Regions from separate parts of the Marinobacter nanhaiticus D15-8W genome, predicted to be linked through region 1. Evidence: predicted binding sites of a transcription regulator. Region 1 holds the regulator's gene; each other region holds the start of a gene.
The links. The regulator FliA, encoded in region 1, starts transcription of late flagellar genes. The targets are predictions, from matches to a motif close to CTAAAGTTTNNNNNNNNNNNGCCGNTAA.
Positions count from the first base shown of each region.

Region 2: the regulator FliA is predicted to act here: its motif matches at 1,163-1,190, upstream of RE428_RS21165 (methyl-accepting chemotaxis protein).
Region 3: the regulator FliA is predicted to act here: its motif matches at 1,373-1,400, upstream of RE428_RS09370 (flagellin N-terminal helical domain-containing protein).
Region 4: the regulator FliA is predicted to act here: its motif matches at 1,288-1,315, upstream of RE428_RS05300 (methyl-accepting chemotaxis protein).

Region 1 covers NZ_AP028878.1:3,312,705-3,314,907, reverse strand. Annotated here, with positions in the region: gene RE428_RS14700 (MinD/ParA family protein) at 90-902, shown strand; gene RE428_RS14695 (RNA polymerase sigma factor FliA) at 992-1,729, shown strand; gene cheY (chemotaxis response regulator CheY) at 1,955-2,203, shown strand, end outside.
Region 2 covers NZ_AP028878.1:4,705,133-4,707,335, reverse strand. Annotated here, with positions in the region: gene RE428_RS21165 (methyl-accepting chemotaxis protein) at 1-1,098, opposite strand, end outside; gene RE428_RS21160 (hypothetical protein) at 1,257-2,015, opposite strand.
Region 3 covers NZ_AP028878.1:2,075,178-2,077,380, forward strand. Annotated here, with positions in the region: gene RE428_RS09365 (flagellin N-terminal helical domain-containing protein) at 1-1,018, opposite strand, end outside; gene RE428_RS09370 (flagellin N-terminal helical domain-containing protein) at 1,489-2,203, shown strand, end outside.
Region 4 covers NZ_AP028878.1:1,159,931-1,162,133, forward strand. Annotated here, with positions in the region: gene RE428_RS05300 (methyl-accepting chemotaxis protein) at 1-1,108, opposite strand, end outside; gene radD (DNA repair helicase RadD) at 1,521-2,203, shown strand, end outside.

The sequences.
Region 1 (2,203 bases):
TTCGACAGTGTCGTATCGAGACCTTGAAAGGCTGGCTCATGGCCGGCAGTCAACAATCAACAATATCGTCGCGAGAGACCGTATCCGGCATGAGTAAACCACACCCGGTTCAGGTAATTGCCGTATCCGGCGGCAAGGGGGGCGTTGGCAAGAGCAACGTCTCAGTCAACCTGGCAATCGCCCTGGCCCAAATGGGGCGTCGTGTTGTCGTTCTGGACGCCGATCTGGGACTGGCCAACATCGACGTACTGCTGGGCATCACTGCGCATCACAACCTGGCTGACGTGCTGTCGGGCGAATGCGAGCTGCGGGAGGTCCTGGTGGATGGTCCTGGCGGCATCAAAATCGTGCCTGCCTCCTCCGGCACCCAGCGCATGACCCAGCTCACCGCTATGGAGCATGCGGGTCTGATCAATGCCTTCAGCGAGCTTGGCGATCAGATCGACGTACTGATCGTCGACACCGCGGCGGGGATTTCCGAGGGCGTCGTCAGTTTTCTCCGGGCCTCGCAGGAACTGTTGCTGGTAGTCTGCGACGAACCCACATCCATTACCGATTGCTACGCGCTCATCAAGCTGATGAACCGTGATTATGGCGTCAACCGTTTTCGCATCCTGGCCAACCAGGTCCGCAACGAGCAGGAAGGCAAGCATCTTTTCGGGAAGTTAACCCGCGTAACCGAGCGCTTCTTGGATGTTGCGCTACAATATGTGGGCATGGTTCCTTACGACGAAGCCGTCAAGAAAGCGGTACAGCGGCAGCGTGCCGTGCTCGATGCCTATCCGCGGGCCAAAGCGTCGCTAGCGATCAAGGCCTTGGCGCAGAAGGTCGACAACTGGCCGTTGCCGTCATCGCCCCGCGGTCACCTTGAATTCTTCGTCGAGCGTCTGGTGGAAGCCTGAGGCGTAACCGACTGACGGATTTGACGGTCATTTATTCTCTGGAGTCTCCGATAGAACCAAAGGCTCCCTGATTTGGGCAATCCGGATTCATGAAGTTGGCAAAAGGCCTGGGAATCTATCACCAAACCAGCGAACGCAAGGCCCATGACCTTGTCGAGCAGCATGCGCCGCTGGTTAAGAAAATCGCGCTGCATCTCCTGGCGCGTTTACCTGCCTCTGTGCAGCTGGAAGATCTCATGCAGGCCGGCATGATCGGGCTGCTGGAAGCTGCGCAGAAATACGAGGCGTCCAAGGGCGCATCGTTCGAAACCTACGCCGGTATCCGTATTCGGGGCGCCATCTTGGATGAGATCCGCAAGGGCGACTGGGTACCGCGTTCGGTTCACCGTAATTCCCGTCGTATCGCCCAGGCCATCAAGGCTGTAGAAGACCGGACCGGGCGCGAGGCCATCGACGCCGAGGTGGCTGACGAGCTAGACATGTCCCTTTCCGAATACCACGCCTGCCTGGCAGATTCTAACGGTGGCCGACTTTTTAGTCTCGATGAGCTAAATGAATCCGGCGAGGTGCCGATAAACGAAGAAGACGCTGTTCCTGATGCACCGTTCGAAGCGCTTTCGTCTGAAGGTTTCCGGCGCAGCCTGGCGGACGCGATCACCAGTTTGCCGGAGCGCGAGAAGCTGGTACTGAGTCTCTACTACCAGGAAGAGCTCAACCTGAAAGAGATCGGTGCAGTGATCGGCGTGAGCGAGAGTCGGGTCAGCCAGATCCATAGCCAGGCGGCGTTGCGCCTGAAAGCGCGGCTGAGCGGATGGCAGGCCGCCTGAGTAACCGGATCGCACACGCGTAACGTGCTCATACGTAAAGTGTAGTTTTTGGTAACGGGCGCTTTACAGATCGCGCCCAGCGGACAGAATAGGCAATGCTTCGAAAGTGCCAGGCTGGTGAAGTGCATCCGTGAGGTGGGAGGTGCCAGCTCCCATAGACGCACTACGCGGGTGGCCAGGGCCAAGAGTCGTTGCTATTCCCGGCATTAATGAGTGGAGGTCCAATTGGACAAGAACATGAAAATCCTGATCGTGGACGACTTTTCCACGATGCGGCGGATCATCAAGAATCTGCTTCGCGACCTGGGCTTTACCAATACCGACGAAGCGGATGATGGCAACACGGCGTTGCCGATGCTGAAAAGCGGCAAGTACGATTTCCTGGTGACCGACTGGAACATGCCCGGTATGTCCGGATTCGAGCTGTTACAGGCCGTTCGCGCCGACGACAGTCTTAAGAATCTACCGGTGCTT
Region 2 (2,203 bases), 1.4 Mb from region 1:
GCCCACCTCGCGAATCGTTGCCTGGACTTTCGCCAGGAGCTTGTCAAAGCCGTTGGCCATTTGGCCAAACTCGTCCCGGCTGCTGGAATTGAAACGCACCGTCAGATCACCCTCACCGTCGGCGATGTCATTTACCGCGGCGATCATGCGGCTCATGGGCTTGGTGATAACCGCCTTAACCAACGCCGCCACTGCAAGGATGATCAACAGGCCAACACCGGCGATCATCAGCGCCGTCTTCACCGAGGCCGAGGTGATCATGGCCGTCAACTCGTCATCAGAGTAAGCCGTCACGACTTTGTAGCCCCAGGGTTTGAAGGGAGTTTCGAAAGTCACCCATGACCCGTCATTGCTGGCCAGGGCAGCCTCCACCGCTTCCTGGGACTGGTTCGATGAGTGCATCCGGATACGGCCCCTGTTGTCCACCAACGCGGTGAACCCGTTCTCGAAGACCTGAGCTTTGGCGATCTCTTCGGCCAACACGGACATGTCAGCGGAATAGCCGACGTACCAGATGCCGACCACCTTGCCGGCGGCGTCCTGCATGGGCGCATAGCCGGTCAGATAAGGGTTGCCAAGGATATCCACCTGACCGTAGAACGCAGTGCGGTCGCTGATTGCCTGGAAGGCGGCACCGTCCGGATTGAGGATCGTACCGGTTGCGCGCTTGCCTTCCTTCTTCACATTGGTGGATACCCTCACGTAATCCTTGCCGTCGTAGACAAACAGGGTGGCGGTGCCGCCCATGTCGGCCGTCAGTGCATCCACGAGCCCGTAGCGGTTTGACTGGGATTCCTCGCCCAGAAGCAGGTCCGGCACGGACCGTTCACCAACCTGGGTCCTGCTACCGAGCCCGGGTGTCCCGACTTCGGTGCCCCGCTTGATCAGGACCTTCATGCTGCTGCGTACCCGCTCGGACATGATTGAATCGGTCACCGACAACAGGCGGATCACCCGTTCGCTCGCACTTTGGGCCTTGGCTTCCGCATCATTTGTCAGGGCATGGTCCTGGGATACGATGGTAAAGCTGGCGCCAATCACGACGAGAAGCGAGATCATCAGTGTGACGGCAAGTAGGAACTTCTTGTTCACAGACATGGATGGGCAACTCCGGTACCAGAGTTAATCGGGAGTGCTGCCTATAGAGCAGTGCATATTCTGATTAACGGCCAGAGGAGTAGTAACTAAAGTTAAGTAGTGTGTCGGAGATATACGGGTTTGTAGTCGAAAACCTGACCAAACAGGGCGGGCGTTCATCAACCTACCTGTTGAGACTGGGCGTGTGCTTGCCGGTCCAGCCCGAGTTCCTGCCGATAGAGCATATTGCCCAGACTCAGCACCACGGTTTCGACTTCGACATCGGGCGGTTTTCCTGCGCTTTCCCGGTCCAGCATCACGCGTAGCAGGTCCATGAGGCTGACCAACAGGTCCACCACACCAAAGTCGTCGGGCGGCGAAGCCATCTGTTGCCGCACGCAGGTCTTGGCGTCCTGAACAATGACCGCCTGATGCCAGTTCAGCCCGACTATGGCGATCGTCATCGCGCTATCGAAGCGTCGCTGCCGCTCCAGGCGCAGCGCTTCCATGCAGGTTTCCTCAGCGCGTTCCCCACCCATTTGGGTTCGGACGATGCCCGCCAGCCGGAAATCCACGTTGCCTTGCTGCCGACGTTTCTCGAATTCGCTCTTCAGGCATTGTCGCGCCCGGGGCAGGAACTTGTTGATCGCCCTGCGCCGCGCCCGGACCAGATCGTCGCCAGCGGCTTCGTTGATCAGCAACTGCATGAGACGTATGCAGTGGACCAGTTCTCCCCAGATGGCCGGGTCGACCTGGAGTGGGTCGTCCGGAAGTAATTGAGCGATGGATTTGACTTCGAAGTAGAGAGAGGTGATGTCCCGCTCACCCAGGTCGGAGCGAGCGATAACCTGCTTCAACCCCAGGCGTCCGATGTCGTTCAGCAGGCTGGGGATCAGCTGGAGGATGTAATGCTGCGCGCCACGTGAAAGTGCTGCCATTGCGTCTCCTCGGCTCCAGCGCGTCCTGGTTAGATACGGACGACTGTCTTTTTAACCTAGCACGTTTTTGACGAATGGGCCTGGTGCAAATCGCGGGTTATGTAAGCCAATGTCTCTTTTGTTCGACTTCGTATTGTTTTGTTTTTGCACTCAAGTTGTCGATATTTTGGCCGATATAATCCATGTGT
Region 3 (2,203 bases), 1.2 Mb from region 1:
CTGCCAGTTGAATCGTCTCGCCAGCCGTCGAGTGATTGAAGTCCTCAAGTACTATATTTTTACCATCAGCTTGGACAAGCGTGATGCTTCCGCCGTCCGCGACGGCGGTGATTCCCGTTTTACCACTGGCGCGGTTTATTTCCGAAGCCACTTCAGAAAGGTCGCTCGTATCATCCACCGAGACGGAGATTTGAGCAGTGGAATTCGGATCGCCGTTACCCAGGGCGAAAGTAATCGCTCCGCCAGTGCTGAGGCCGGAAAGCGTCGCGGTGGTACGAGCTGTCGCCGACACGCCGGTCTCAACAGTTCTACTATTAACCTTTGCTGCAATTTGCGCTGCGGAATCCGTCGAGGCAATGTCGATGTCATCGACGGAGCCCAATGGGCTGGCGATTGACAGCGTCTGGTCGGTAAGTACTTCGGCCAGCGAAGCGGCGTCCGCGGCGGCGGCAGCAGCTGAACCTAGACCTTTTTGTGGTTCGCCGTTTGCTGAATCGTAGTTATAGACCCCGAGCTCTGACGATGTGGCATTTGCGACGGAGACCGAAATGTTCTGGTTCTCATTCGCGCCGACCTGGAATGTTTGTGCCTGGAAGGTACCGTTCAGTAGTTTGAGACCGTTGAACTCGGTGGTCTGTGCGATACGCTCCAATTCCTGTTTGAGCTGATTGACTTCAGCCTGCAAAGCACGGCGATCCGTCGCGGAATTGGTCGAGTTCGCAGACTGTATTGCGAGCTCACGGATGCGCTGCAGTATGTCGGTTGACTCTGATAGGGCTCCCTCTGCCACCTGCGCCAGGGAAATACCGTCATTGGCATTACGGACCGCCTGGTTCAGGCCGGCGACCTGAGCGGTGAAACGCTCAGAAATGGCCAGGCCTGCCGCGTCATCCTTTGCAGAGTTAATGCGCAAACCGGAAGATAGGCGTTGCAGGGCCGTGTTCGCATCTTCCTGCGAGCGGTTAAGGTTCCGTTGAGCGTTCAGTGACGCAATGTTGGTGTTAATGATCTGAGGCATGTTGTCTCTCCTTGCCAGGAAAAGCCGGAAACCTAGTGCCCGATCACAGGGACGCCGCACCGGCAAACGTTCAACAAATGAAGCTATTGCAAGCGATAAAGCGAATGGCGTGCCAGTTTTTAATTTTTTATCTAAGTTTATATAAAATAAGGGAAAAATAGATGTTGTGTTTAACGCGTGCTCGATGAGGCGCCAAAACATTGGCTTGGGATGAGGAAAGCGATTGCCGCTTTTTTTCCCGACGACGATCACAGCAAGACTAATTTCGCGTTTTATTAAACCTTTATTTTTCAAATAATTAAGGTGGATTGGGTTCGGTTTTACATTACTTAACAATAAAAACGCTAAGCCCACCTAAAGGATTCCCGGGATGCGCCGCTAAGCATTACAGCAGGGCGGCGCACCCAATAAACGAGAACGGGCGCCAGACCTCTTCCAAGAGAAACTTAATAGGTTTTAGGAGAAGCATCATGGCTCTCGGTATCAATACAAACGTCGCATCCCTTAGCGCACAGAACCAACTGAACAAGTCACAGAGTCTTTCAAACCAGGCGCTCGAACGTCTTTCGTCTGGTCTTCGCATCAACTCTGCAAAAGATGATGCGGCAGGTCTGGCAATTTCATCCCGTTTCCAGTCCCAGATTAATGGTTTGAGCGTTGCACAACGAAATGCGAACGACGGTATTTCCTTGGCCCAGACAGCTGAAGGTGCCCTCGGTGAAGCCGGTGACATCCTCCAGCGGGTCCGTGATCTGTCGGTTCAGTCTGCCAACGAAACCAACTCAGCCTCTGACCGTCAGGCGCTGCAAGACGAAGTGAACCAGTTGGTCTCCGAGCTTGACCGTATTGCCAATACAGCTGAGTTTAACGGCAAGAAGCTTCTTGATGGTTCCTTCGGAACTGCGGTATTCCAGGTTGGAGCCGACGCCAACGAGACCATTTCTGCCACCACTGCTGACTTCCGTACGAACCAATACGGCTTGCAACGCGTAGACGGCGCTGCGGCTTCAGCAACCGCAGATGCGGTCGGTAGGGTTGCTACGGCGGAAACAGTCACTGTTAACGGTGCTCTCGGTTCCGATACCTTTGACACTGCGGCGGGCGATAGCGCTGCGGATGTGGCCAAGAAGGTCAACAACATCTCTGATGTGACTGGCGTCACGGCTTCCGCTCGTACTTCAGCTG
Region 4 (2,203 bases), 2.2 Mb from region 1:
ATGTCCGTTGTGCCAGTTGGCGCACCTCGTCGGCAACCACGGCAAAACCTCGGCCCTGATCACCGGCACGAGCCGCTTCGATCGCTGCGTTCAGTGCCAGCAGGTTGGTCTGGTCGGCGATGCCGCTGATGCTCTGGATGATTGAGTTGATCTTTTGGGATTGCTGATCGAGGGCGCTGATGCCTTCAGTCGCCTTGGTCATTTGCTCGGCGAGCTTCTGCATTACGCCGGCGGTACCCTGCATGACCTCGATGCCGCGTTTGGTGCTGGCATCGGTGGCCTTGGAGGTTTCGTAGGCCACGCCCGCGGCATTTGCGACCTCGCGCTCTTGCATAACCTGGTCGGTAATCACCGTGGCGAACTTGACCACTTTGTAGTATTCGCCCCGTGAGTTCTTGAGCGGGTTGTAGGACGCCTCCAGCCAGACCTCGTTGCCGAACTTATCGACACGTTTGAAGCGGCTCGCCACGAATTGGCCCCTAGCGAGCCGCGCCCAGAACTGTTCGTACTCGGGGCTCTCGTAGACGTCCGGTGGGCAGAACATCCGGTGATGTCGTCCTTTGATTTCACTCAAGGTGTAGCCCAGACAATTCAAAAACAGGTCGTTTGCCGCCAGCACCTGGCCGTCCAAGTCAAATTCGATTACGGCCGTCGAGCGTTGCATGGCGTGGATCAGGCTTTCGTGTTCTTTAGACGTCTCAATGGTGCGTGTGAGGTTGTTGGCAAAGGCCCTGTAACCTTCCAGATCGCCGTCCCGATGTTTTATGGGGAAGAGCGTCGTTCGGAACCACATGTCTTTGTGGTCACCATTCTGAACCTGCCACGCGCCCACCCAGACTTCTTTTTTCTCGATTGCAGACACCATTCTGCGGAAGTGATCGGTGTTGCGCAGGGCTTGCGGTACGAGGTCTTTCATCTGCTGACCAATAACGGCATCAGCACCGGCGCCAAACTCTTCGCGGAAATTTTGGTTGATCGACGTGATCTTGCCTGAGGGATCCAGGTCAAGGACCATCTTTTCATCACAGAGACCATCGATGATCTGGTCCCGCATGAAGAGTTTTTCTTGCAGCGCCTCGATCTCTTTTTTTACCTTTCTGTCAAACATGTCTAAGACCTTTCAAACAGGCGAGTCGTGAGCGAGTCCGTTTTCTAACGACTTACTGCCGGGTAAGGGTATTGCTCGTTTTGCCGTTCCAGTAAAACGGGCCTTGAAGGCAGCTCAAACTTTGAGCGCGTCAAATGCCAAGGGCCGCATACCGGCCTGAATAATTGCTGTTAGGGAAGGTATCGGCAAACGCATGCAAAGCTGAAGTTTCTTTTGGTGAAAAAGTAATACGATGAGGTGTGGTTAGATTCCACTTGGGCAGACTCTGCGTAACGTTTCGTTTTCGCTGTAACCCCAGTCTGACTAGCCAACGGACTGGCTCCGCCACGCAAATGGAAACGACCCACAGGTAAGGCACCACCATTTGCTACTATGTTCGCCCCATCACCCCGATAACGATTAAGCCCTGCAAATGAACGCACCTTTCAAACTGCGGCCTTACCAACAGGAAGCGGTCGATGCCACGCTGCGGCACTTCCGCCAATCCGACGAGTCGGCCGTGATCGTGCTTCCCACCGGTGCGGGTAAAAGCCTGGTCATTGCCGAGTTGGCCCGCCTGGCCCGACGCAAGATTCTGGTGCTGACCCACGTCAAAGAGCTGGTAGAGCAGAATCACGCCAAGTACGAGAGCTACGGTTTAACGGGCGGCATCTTCTCCGCCGGACTGAAACAAAAGGAAAGCCGGCATCAGGTGACCTTTGCCAGCGTGCAGTCCGTCGCGGCGAACCTGGATCAGTTCCGGGACGAATACTCGTTGGTCATTATCGATGAATGTCATCGGGTCAGTGGCGAGGAAACCAGTCAGTATCAACGGATCATCGAGCTGCTGCGGCAACAGAATGACGCCCTCAAGGTGCTTGGGCTGACCGCCACACCCTATCGTTTGGCGATGGGCTGGATCTATCGCTATCACTACCGGGGTTTTGTTCGCGGTTCTAGTGAAGATCAGGACAAACCCTTTCAGCACTGCATTTACGAATTGCCGTTGCGCTACATGATCAACCGCGGGTATCTCACCAAACCTGAGCTGGTGAACGCAGCGGTGGCGCAATACGATTTCTCCACGCTGCCTCAGGACCGCTTTGGCGAATACGC